DNA from 2 places in the Clostridium sp. 1001283B150225_161107_B6 genome. Region 1 is predicted to be linked to the other one. Evidence: riboswitches for the same ligand, from Rfam matches in the RefSeq annotation. Region 1 holds a riboswitch; the other holds the start of a gene.
The links. Region 1 has a riboswitch for FMN ahead of ribD (bifunctional diaminohydroxyphosphoribosylaminopyrimidine deaminase/5-amino-6-(5-phosphoribosylamino)uracil reductase RibD). Riboswitches for the same ligand answer to the same signal wherever they lie in the genome.
Positions count from the first base shown of each region.

Region 2: another riboswitch for FMN. It lies ahead of I2H39_RS27370 (ECF transporter S component); the one in region 1 lies ahead of ribD (bifunctional diaminohydroxyphosphoribosylaminopyrimidine deaminase/5-amino-6-(5-phosphoribosylamino)uracil reductase RibD).

Region 1 is NZ_JADNMD010000006.1:139,074-144,360, forward strand. It holds gene I2H39_RS15645 (peptidoglycan-binding domain-containing protein) at 1-589, opposite strand, end outside; gene I2H39_RS15650 (cytidylate kinase-like family protein) at 725-1,360, opposite strand; FMN riboswitch at 1,583-1,697, shown strand; gene ribD (bifunctional diaminohydroxyphosphoribosylaminopyrimidine deaminase/5-amino-6-(5-phosphoribosylamino)uracil reductase RibD) at 1,958-3,061, shown strand; gene I2H39_RS15660 (riboflavin synthase) at 3,043-3,723, shown strand; gene I2H39_RS15665 (bifunctional 3,4-dihydroxy-2-butanone-4-phosphate synthase/GTP cyclohydrolase II) at 3,818-5,017, shown strand; gene ribE (6,7-dimethyl-8-ribityllumazine synthase) at 5,100-5,287, shown strand, end outside.
Region 2 is NZ_JADNMD010000018.1:121,187-126,473, reverse strand. It holds gene I2H39_RS27385 (MBL fold metallo-hydrolase) at 1-677, shown strand, start outside; gene I2H39_RS27380 (AraC family transcriptional regulator) at 826-1,770, shown strand; gene I2H39_RS27375 (AraC family transcriptional regulator) at 1,844-2,734, shown strand; gene I2H39_RS27370 (ECF transporter S component) at 2,762-3,388, opposite strand; FMN riboswitch at 3,526-3,644, opposite strand; gene I2H39_RS27365 (nitroreductase family protein) at 3,734-4,324, opposite strand; gene I2H39_RS27360 (iron-containing alcohol dehydrogenase) at 4,388-5,287, opposite strand, start outside.

The sequences.
Region 1 (5,287 bases):
TGGAATAGATTTCGCTGGAAGCCACATTCTTTATGTAGTCCCTGTAGGGCACATAATAATCCTTGGCCGTGCTGTCCGTGGGAACCCCGTCGTGGACCACCACAGTCTGAGGCACCACCACCCGGCTGAGTACGATTTCCCCGCTTTCGTTCACTGGCTTTATCTCTGCTTCCGCTATCTTTGGAGGATAATTCCCATACAGGGTATGGTCCGGTATTACCACCGGGTCTTCGGGAGGCGTTTCCCCGCCAGCCGGCGTCATGCCGGCTGGCTGGATGGCCGTTGCGTCTGCCAGTATCTCGGTGCCGGATATGGCCAGAGGCTCAAAGCCCTCTGCCTCCACCATCACATTGTATTCCGAATAGGGCTGGATAATACTCGGTTCCAGGCTGTATTCCACAGGGGGAGCCGGAAGCTGTACCTGTTCTGTCTGACCGGAGCTGTTGGTAGTCAGCTGCTCCACTGTGCGGTCCGGTTCTCCTTTATAGCTGATGGTGACCCTGGCGTTCTGTATGGGAAAATTGTTCTGTATGTTGATTACGTTAATCTGCAGCAGTCCACTGGATGTCCGTTCTGGATTGGTTGCCATGTAATACCTCGCAATTTCTTTTCATTACCTAAATATAATACTGACCATCCTATTATATGCATACATTTTCAATCATGCTCTAAACCGGAAACGCACAGAAAGAGAGCAGGCATCAGCCTGCTCCCTTACAGCTCATTACAGTTCATACTCCTTAATCCGCAAATAAGCCCGTATAGCCTCCATGGCCCCCTCTGTTCCCAGGGATGCCGTATTCAGCATCAGGTCATAATTCTCCACATTCTCCCAGTCCCGGCCCGTATAGTACCGGTGGTAATCCCTTCGTTCCCTGTCAATGCGCTTGATGTTCTTCCTGATATCCTTAGGCTCATAATACCCCAATTCACTGATTCGCTTTTCCCGGTATTCCATGTCCGCATACAGGAATACCCTTACCAGCCCTTCCGTGCCCTCCAGCACATAATCAGCGCAGCGTCCCATGATGACGCAGCTCTCCTCCGCTGCCAGCTTGCGTATGACTTCAGACTGGAACCGGAACAGATTGTCCGCCGACACCAGGTCGGAACCAAAGGAAGGGCTCCCCTTTTCCGGAGTCAGGCTCTTGACAATCTTATACAGGAGCTTGTTACCTGCCTTCTCATCTGCCAGATAATAATAGCTCTCCTTGATGCCGCTCTGGTCTGAATTCATACGCAGGATATTCTTGTCATAGAAATGGATTCCCAGTTCCTTGGCCAGCCTGGAGCCGATTTCACTGCCGCCGCTGCCGTACTGTCTGCCAATGGTCACAATGAGTTTCTTTCCTTCCTTCATACGCCCATCCTCCTGTTCTGACAGCGCAGGCTCACGCCTGCTTCCATGGTTTGCTTTCATGGTTTTATTATATCACAATGCGTTCTAACATTTAACAGTTATTCCTGGTTTTTCCCAAGTTTGCCCTCCATCATTTTCCGGAAAACTCCAAATCCATGCATCCATGACGAAAATCCTTCTTGACATACCGCCATACAGTGTTTATAATAACACTCAATTGAATCATATCTTCAGGGCAGGGTGCAATTCCCTACCGGTGGTACAGCCCACGAGCCGCAAGGCATGATTCGGTGAAACTCCGAAGCCGACAGTACAGTCTGGATGAAAGAAGATAAAAGAATGGCATGGATGCGTTTACCCGCTTCCCATGGCTGACCGACAGTGCCCTGGAATGACTATCATTCCAGGGCTTTTGTGTGTCTCCCATGTTCCCTATATCTTTTTTGCAGGCACATAATCCTGTGCCGGCGGCTTCACATGTTCTGCCTTGAACGATACGGTTCAAGGCATTTTTTATTGCAGGATTCACGGCAATCAACCAGGGACGGACCATGGCAGCCCCATGCAGGTCCCGTATTATGTAAAGGAGGCGCTGTATTGAACGATACTGATTACATGTCCATGGCACTGAAACTGGCGGAAAAGGGCCGCGCAGGAGTCAGCCCCAATCCAATGGCAGGGGCTGTCATTGTGAAGGAGGGCCGCATCATCGGGCAGGGCTGCCATCTTTTTTTCGGCGGTCCCCACGCTGAACGGAACGCCCTGGCATCCCTGACCGAATCTCCCAGGGGAGCCACCCTGTATGTAACCTTAGAGCCCTGCTGTCACCACGGCAAGACCCCTCCCTGCACGGACGCCATCGTGAAAAGCGGCATCCGGCGGGTTGTGATTGGTACAAAGGACCCCAATCCCATGGTATCCGGCAAGGGCGCAGAAATTTTAATAAGCCATGGCATAGAGGTAACAGAAGGCGTGCTGGAAGAGGCGTGCAGGGAAATCAATCATGTATTCTTCCACTATATAAAGACCGGACGCCCTTTTGTGGTCATGAAATATGCCATGACGCTGGACGGCAAGACAGCCACCTGCGCCGGACATTCCCGGTGGATTACCGGAGAGCGCTCACGCCGCAGGGTCCATGAGGACAGAAACAGGTATTCCGCTGTCATGTGCGGGGTGGGAACCATACTGGCCGATGATTCCCTCCTTACCTGCCGCCTCCCGGATACCAGGAATCCGGTCCGGATTATCTGTGATTCACGGCTTCGCACGCCGCCGGACTCCCAGGTTGCCGCTACCTGTTCCCAGGCCAGGACCATACTGGCTACCTGCTGTGCTGACAGGAAGGCATGGCTTCCCTATGAGGAAAAGGGCTGTGAAATCCTCCTCCTTCCGTCCAGGGAGGGGCACACGGACCTGAATGCGCTGACAGAACATCTGGGGCGGATGGGCATTGACAGCATATTGTTGGAAGGCGGGGCCTCCCTCAGCTGGTCCGCCCTTTCCCAGGGAATTGTAAACAGGGTCCAGGCCTACATTTCCCCAAAACTCTTTGGGGGCGCATCCGCCAAAACACCGGTGGGCGGCAGCGGCGTACAATTTCCATACCAGGGCTTCACCCTGGGAAAGACCAGAATCACGGCTTTGGATGAAGATATTCTCATAGAAGGGGAGGTTAGGCCATGTTCACAGGAATCATAGAAGAAACCGGAATTCTGCTGTCTGTTCAGGGGGGTGCATCCGGTTCCCGCCTGGTCATCAAGGCCGGCAGGATTCTGGAGGATATAAAAAAAGGGGACAGCATTGCTGTCAACGGCGTCTGCCTTACGGCCTCTTCCTTTGACTCCGGCTGTTTTTCCGCGGATGTGATGCCCGAAACCCTGAATCGTTCCAGCCTGGGACAGCTGCCCCTTAAAAGCCTCCTTAACCTGGAGAGGGCCATGATGGCCGGCGGCAGGTTCGGCGGACATATTGTAACCGGCCATATTGACGGCACCGGGACCATTACCAGTATTAGGCGCGACGGCAATGCCCTTTGGTATACCATCTGCTGCGCCCCGTCTATCCTGCGTCTTATCATTGAAAAGGGCTCCATCGCCATAGACGGCGTCAGCCTTACGGTTGCCCGGGTACGGGAACGGGATTTCAGCGTATCCCTGATTCCGCATACAGCCTCCCGCACCACCCTTGGCTCCCTGAAACCCGGCTGCAGGGTCAACCTGGAAAATGACTGCGTGGGGAAATACATTGAAACCCTGATAAAAATGCCTCCCCCTTCCCAAAACACGGCAGAACCGGACACTGCACACAGGAATACAGGCGCCAAAATCACACCGGAATTACTGAAACAATACGGCTTTTAAGAAGTACCGGAACAGGAAAACAGAACGCAGGACAACCGGATTGTCCCTGTTAAAAACAAGAGGAGAACTAACAACCATGGAAGAACTCAATGCCATAAAAGGATTCAACACCATAGAAGAAGTGCTGGAGGACCTGCGCCAGGGTAAAATCGTACTGGTAACAGACGATGAAGACAGGGAAAACGAAGGCGACTTTATCTGCGCCGCCCAGTACGCCACCACGGAAAACGTGAATTTCATGGCCGTACACGGCAGGGGCCTTATCTGTATGCCCATGAGCATGGAGCTGTGCAGAGAGCTTAAATTCCCCCAGATGGTATCCCACAATTCCGATAACCATGAAACAGCCTTTACCGTGTCCATTGACCATGTCAGCACCACCACCGGCATTTCCGCAGCCGAACGGGGCGTGACAGCCAGGCAGTGCGCCAGTGCCCAGGCCCGCCCTGAAGATTTCCGGCGGCCGGGCCACATGTTTCCTCTGACAGCCCGCAAAAACGGTGTGCTGGAACGGAACGGCCATACCGAAGCCACCGTTGACCTGATGCGCCTGGCCGGTCTCAGGGAATGCGGGCTTTGCTGTGAAATCATGAAGGAGGACGGAACCATGATGCGCATGCCCCAGCTCCTTCAATGCGCCGTGCAATGGAATATGAAAATCACCACCATCAAGGCATTGCAGGACTACCGCAAGCAGCACGACAAGCTGGTGGAATGCGCGGCCGTGACCCGTATGCCCACCCGTTACGGCACCTTTAAGGCTTACGGCTACCGGAATCTGCTGAATGGTGAACATCATGTGGCCTTAGTAAAAGGAGAGATTGGGGACGGACAGGACCTGTTGTGCCGTGTCCACTCGGAATGCCTGACCGGCGATGCCTTTGGCTCCCTGCGCTGCGACTGCGGACAGCAGTTTGCAGCCGCCATGTCCCGGATTGAACAGGAAGGCAGGGGCGTGCTTCTCTACATGCGCCAGGAGGGAAGGGGCATCGGCCTTCTCAATAAACTCCGGGCCTATGAACTCCAGGACCAGGGCATGGATACCCTGGACGCCAACCTGGCTCTGGGATTTCCGGGGGATTTGCGGGAATATTTCATAGGCGCCCAGATATTAAGGGACCTGGGTGCCAGAACACTGCGGCTGCTGACCAACAACCCGGATAAGGTATACCAGCTCTCCGGCTTTGGCCTGGATATCAGAGAACGTGTTCCCATCCGGATGGCCCCCACGGACCACGACCTATTCTATTTGAAGACAAAGGAACAGCGCATGGGGCATTTCATGCATTATTAAAATATAAAATAAAAGTGTATCACTATGATGCACCACCGTTTAAACAGCCAGTTATCACAGACACAGAAAAGGAGAATCCGCAATGTATATATTAGAAGGAAAGCTTGTTCCAAAAAAAATAAGGGTAGGCATTGTTGCCTCCCGTTTCAACGAATTCATCACCTCAAAGCTCCTGTCCGGGGCCCTGGACTGTCTGACCCGCCATGAGGTGCCGGAGGACAATATCACAGTTGCCTGGGTTCCGGGCGCCTTTGAGATTCCGCTCATTGC
Region 2 (5,287 bases), on a different contig from region 1:
GCATTCTGGAGAATATGGATGTGGACCTGTGCCATATCCACAACATTTTCGTGACCCATGAGCACACGGACCATATCATGGGTATTGTCTGGATGGTGCGCATGGTGGCTGCCGCCATGAAAAAAGGGAAGTATGAAGGAGAACTGCAGATTTACTGCCACCAGGGACTGGTGGATACCATCTCCACCATCTGCCGCCTGACCATTCAGGGCAAGTTTTATAAGATGATTGGAAGCCGCATTTTCCTGGTGCCTGTGGAGGACGGCGAGACAGTCCGTATCCTGGACTATGATGTCACCTTCTTTGACATCCTGTCTACCAAGGCCAGACAGTTCGGTTTTACCACCATCCTGAAAAACGGCCGCAGATTCACCTGCGCAGGCGACGAACCCTATAATGCAGAGTGCCGCCCCTATGTGGAGGGCAGCGACTGGCTGCTCCACGAGGCATTCTGTCTGTACCGGGACCGTGAGATATTCGAGCCCTACGAAAAGCACCACAGCACGGTGAAGGAGGCCTGCGAGCTGGGGGAGGAACTCTCCATCCCCAACCTTGTATTATGGCATACCGAGGACAAACACCTGGCAGAGCGCAAATCCCTTTATACATCCGAAGGCAGGCAGTACTATCACGGCAACCTGCTTGTGCCGGATGACGGTGAAATCATTCCCCTGTAACCTGAAGGGTATACGGTATTGCATGGTCATATCATGAGATGCGAAATCACCACGGTTTTATGTTCCGTGGTGATTTTTCTGCTTATATGCGCAAGAAATGTGAAACTTCGCGGATGCAGATATTATATACTGGATAGGGGTGATAAACATGAAGACAAATCTTGAAACCATCCGGGAGGCTGTGGACTATATAGACAGCCATCTGGAAGAAGACCTGACCCTTGACAGCGTGGCCAGGCAGGCAAATTATTCGAAATACCATCTGAGCAAAATGTTTGTAAGCATCACAGGCTTTACCGTACATGGCTACATCCAGAGAAGGCGGCTCACCGAAGCTGCCAGGGCGCTGGTCTTTACCGGCAGGCCCATTCTGGATATAGCCCTGTCCGCGGGATATGAAACCCAGCGTTCCTTCAGCGCTGGTTTTAAATCCGTATTCAGATGCAGTCCTGATGCATTCAGGAAAAGGGGGGACTTCCATCCATTCCAGTTAAAATTCACGGTGGACGGGAAGGATTATCTGAGAGGAGACGCGGTGATGGATATACGGACCGCTGACAGCGAGGCCATCTGTCTGGCCGGCTATTGCAGAAATACGCGCCTGGGATTTTTTGTTATAGGAACCTGCTGGCGGCGGATACATGCAAAAAAGCATCTGATTCCGGGCCGGACCGAGATGGAATTTCTCATTGGGCTCAATGATTACACGAATTGGGATATGGATGGAAAAAGACAGCCGGCCTTTGATTATTATGCTGCCGCCCAAATCCGGGATACCTCTCCCTCTTGTACTGACGCCCAAATCCGGAATGCCTCCCGGCCCTTTTCCGGAGTCCGCAGCACCGGCGTCCAGGCAGACCTTCCGGCGGGAATGGTGCGGAAGGTGCTTCCCGCCTCCCGATATATTGTGTTCTGCTTCAGGGGACGGTGTGAGGACAGCCTGCAGCCTGTGGCTGAATACATCTATAAAGTGTGGTTTCCCCAATCCACCTGCCGGTTAAACAGCGAAGCCATGTATGACTTTGCAAAATACGGGGAAAAAACAGGGCAGGACGGAAAGAGTCTGATTGAATACTGGATTCCCATCTTATAGCCAATCTGTGCAAGAATAGTCGAGAATTCCTTTTCCCGGTTCAGTATAATCTTAAATGCAGGAGGTGATACAGATGAAAGAGCGGATAGAAGCAGTCCAGAGAATGCAGGATTATATAGAGAGCCATTGGCAGGAAGCCATTTCATTGGCTGATTTATCGGAAGCCTCCCATTTTTCTCCCTGGTATTCTGCCAGGCTTTTTAAGGAGCTGACCGGACTTTCACCGGCTGACTATATCCGGCGCCTCAAGCTGTCCCGTTCCGCCCTGCGGCTGCGGGATGAGGACTGCAGAATCATTGATGCCGCATTTGACATGGGATTCGGAAGCGTGGACGGGTATCAGAGGGCATTTCACCGGGAATTTGGCTGTAATCCCCGCGAGTACGCCGCACATCCCGTACCCCTTTATCTGATGACCCCCTACGGCGTAAAATACAGATTCATAGAAAAGGAGCCAGTGAATATGGAACAAATTAAAAATGTATTTATTCAGGTCATTGAAAAACCAGCCCGCAAAGTCATACTTAAACGCGGCGTAAACGCAGAGGATTACTGGACCTACTGCAATGAAGCCGGCTGTGACGTGTGGGGGCTTCTCACCAGCATCAGGTCCATCAGCGGGGAACCGGTATGCCTCTGGCTTCCCAGGCAGTACCGCCCGGAGGGAACCTCCCTGTATGTACAGGGTGTGGAAGTTGCCCCGGACTACAGCGGCCCTGTGCCTGAGGGTTTTGATATAATTGAGCTGCCTGCCGCCAGGTACCTCATGTTTCAGGGAGAGCCCTTTGAGGAAGAGGACTTCTGCCAGGCCATTCAGATGGTTCAGACAGCCATGGACCGGTACGACCTGTCGGTCATCGGCCTGGTTCCCGACCCTGAAAATCCCAGGATTCAGCTGGAACCGGTTGGGGCCAGGGGGTATATTGAGATGATTCCGGTAAAACAGGCCCCCTCCCGCGGCTGATACCCGTCACATGCCTGTTGTCTGTCCTTAAGAAGCCTTAACCGCCCGTCTTCCTGAATCCGAATGGATGATGACGCTGACCCTCTTATAAACCAGGGCGGTGAGCAGGCTTACAATGGCTCCCTTCAGTATATTAAAGGGGCCCACGGCCAGGATTACGAATGTCCATACGTTGCTGATAGCAGGGTTAATGGCTGCGCCAGCCGCAATGATGGTGTCAAGGGGCATAAAGTGGGAATAGAAAGGCAGCATGACAACTGCATTGAGTATCACTGCCACGATTGTCATAATCACGGTTCCTGCTGCCATTCCCATAACTGCCCCTTTCTTTGTCTTCTTAAGCCTGTAGATAATACCGGCCGGAAGCACGAGGGAGCATCCAAAGCAGAAATTGGCAAACTCACCCACAAATCCGGTACTGGTTGGCTTCAGTATCAGCTTCACCAAAATTTTCACCAGCTCCATGACAACGCCTGCCACAGGACCCAGGGCAAAGGTTCCCACCAGCACCGGCACCTCGCTGATGTCCATGCCGTAAAACGACGGTGCTATAAATGGCAGCGGCACCTCAAAAATCATAAGCACTGCCGCCAGAGCGCCAAACATGGCCATGACGGTTACATTCCTTACACTAAGCAAACGATTCTGTTTCATTTTCCTATCCTCCTAGTTATGAGCACTTGGCAGCCGTATTTTGGCTGCTTACGTGCGATACATGTCCTTCGGAATGCGTGCACTATAAAAGCCCCGGATACGCAAATAATCCGGGGCCTGTTCATCTACCGCTTACACATCTTCTTCTCTCATCCAGACTATACTGTCGGTTTTGGAATCGCACCAAATCAGCCGCCGTAGCGGGTCGCGGACTATTACCGCCGGTAGGGAATCACACCCTGCCCCGAAGAACTTTATTTTATTATAGCTGCATCATAGCACACATGGAGGCGCTTGGCAATAGGCCGCGCCATAATTTCTGCATTTCAGGCTTAATGTTCGGACTTACTGTTTCCAGACCACTACATCCTCCAGCCCTTTGCGGGGACGGGAGGACGGGGACTCCTCCCCATAGCCAAAGGCCACGGCCGCCACCAGCTCATCCCCGCAGTCCATCCATCTGCACAGCTCCTCATAGGCAAAAAATATGTCGCAAATCCACAGACTGCCGATTCCCATGTCCGCTGCTTCCAAAAGCATATTTTCAATGGCAGCGCTGACAGACTGGATATTACAGAGCTCATAAATCCGGTCTTCATCGTTCAGGGGAGCAAACAGCCCTTTTCCTTCCGGATTCAAAACAAATATAACCACAGGCGCCTGTTCCATGATTCGGACCGTGTACTCCGCGCCTCCCAGGTGTCTGCTGCTGTCCGGCAGCAGCGCCCGGCCTGTCTTCTCCCGCTGGATGCCGGCCCGGAACGCCTTCAGCATGTCCGCCTTGGCCTGTCCCTGGATAACCATAAATCTCCACGGCTGCCTGTTCTTGGCTGACGGGGCCTTTATCCCGCTTTCTATAATTTTACAGATAACCTCTTCCGGTATCTCCCTGTCTGAAAACCTGCGTATGCTTCTGCGGCTGTCAATTGCATCCATTCCCTGTCTCCTTATTGTTTCCTGGTATGCCAAACTCCTGCGGACACTGCATGCCCATGCTCCCTACTCCCCCATGGCCATCCTGTAAATTTCCATCATCTCTTCCTTGCCCAGTTCCCGTATACCCGGCAGGGTGCGTTTACCCATGTTGGTGCATTTCCAAGCCATCTCTTCCAGGCGTTCTTCCTCCACGCCCAGTTCCCTCAGGGAGGAGGGCATACCCAGACTCTTGTAAAAATCCTCCGTGGCCCGGATTCCCGCCAGTGCCGTGTTCATGGGACAGTCAAAATCCATGTCTATGTTCCACACCTGGACCGCATATTGGGCAAAACGGTTTACATCGGAAGGACACACAAACCTGGCCCAGGATGGCCACAGAGCTGCCAGACCAGCCCCATGGGCAATGGAGGGGTACATGCCGGAAAGCTCATGCTCCAGCTGGTGCACCTGCATGAAGAAATTCCTTCCTGCCCCTGTCAGTCCGTTATGGGATAGGCTTCCTCCCCACATAAGGGCGGCCCTGGCCTCATAGTTATCCGGCTCCTTATCGGCAATCCTGCCAGCCTCCACCGTGGATTTTAACAGGGCCTCGGCTATTCGGTCCGTCAGATTCGTGTCCCTGGTCTTGCTGAAATACCGTTCCAGGGTGTGCATCATGATGTCCACCGTGCCGCAGGCTGTCTGGTATCTGCTTACCGTGCAGGTCAGCTCCGGGTTGCAGATGGAAAACAGGGGGCGGTGGGTCAAGCTGTTAAAACCCCGCTTAAAGCCATTTTCTTCGTTTGTAATCACACAGGAAGCGCTCATCTCGCTGCCGGATGCAGACAGGGTGAGGATAACGCCGACCGGCAGGGCCTTGGCCGGAACCGCCTCCTGGCGGAAATAGGTCCATACATCCACATCCGGATTCCCTGCGCCGTCTGCTATACACTTGGAAGAATCAATCACGCTTCCTCCTCCAAC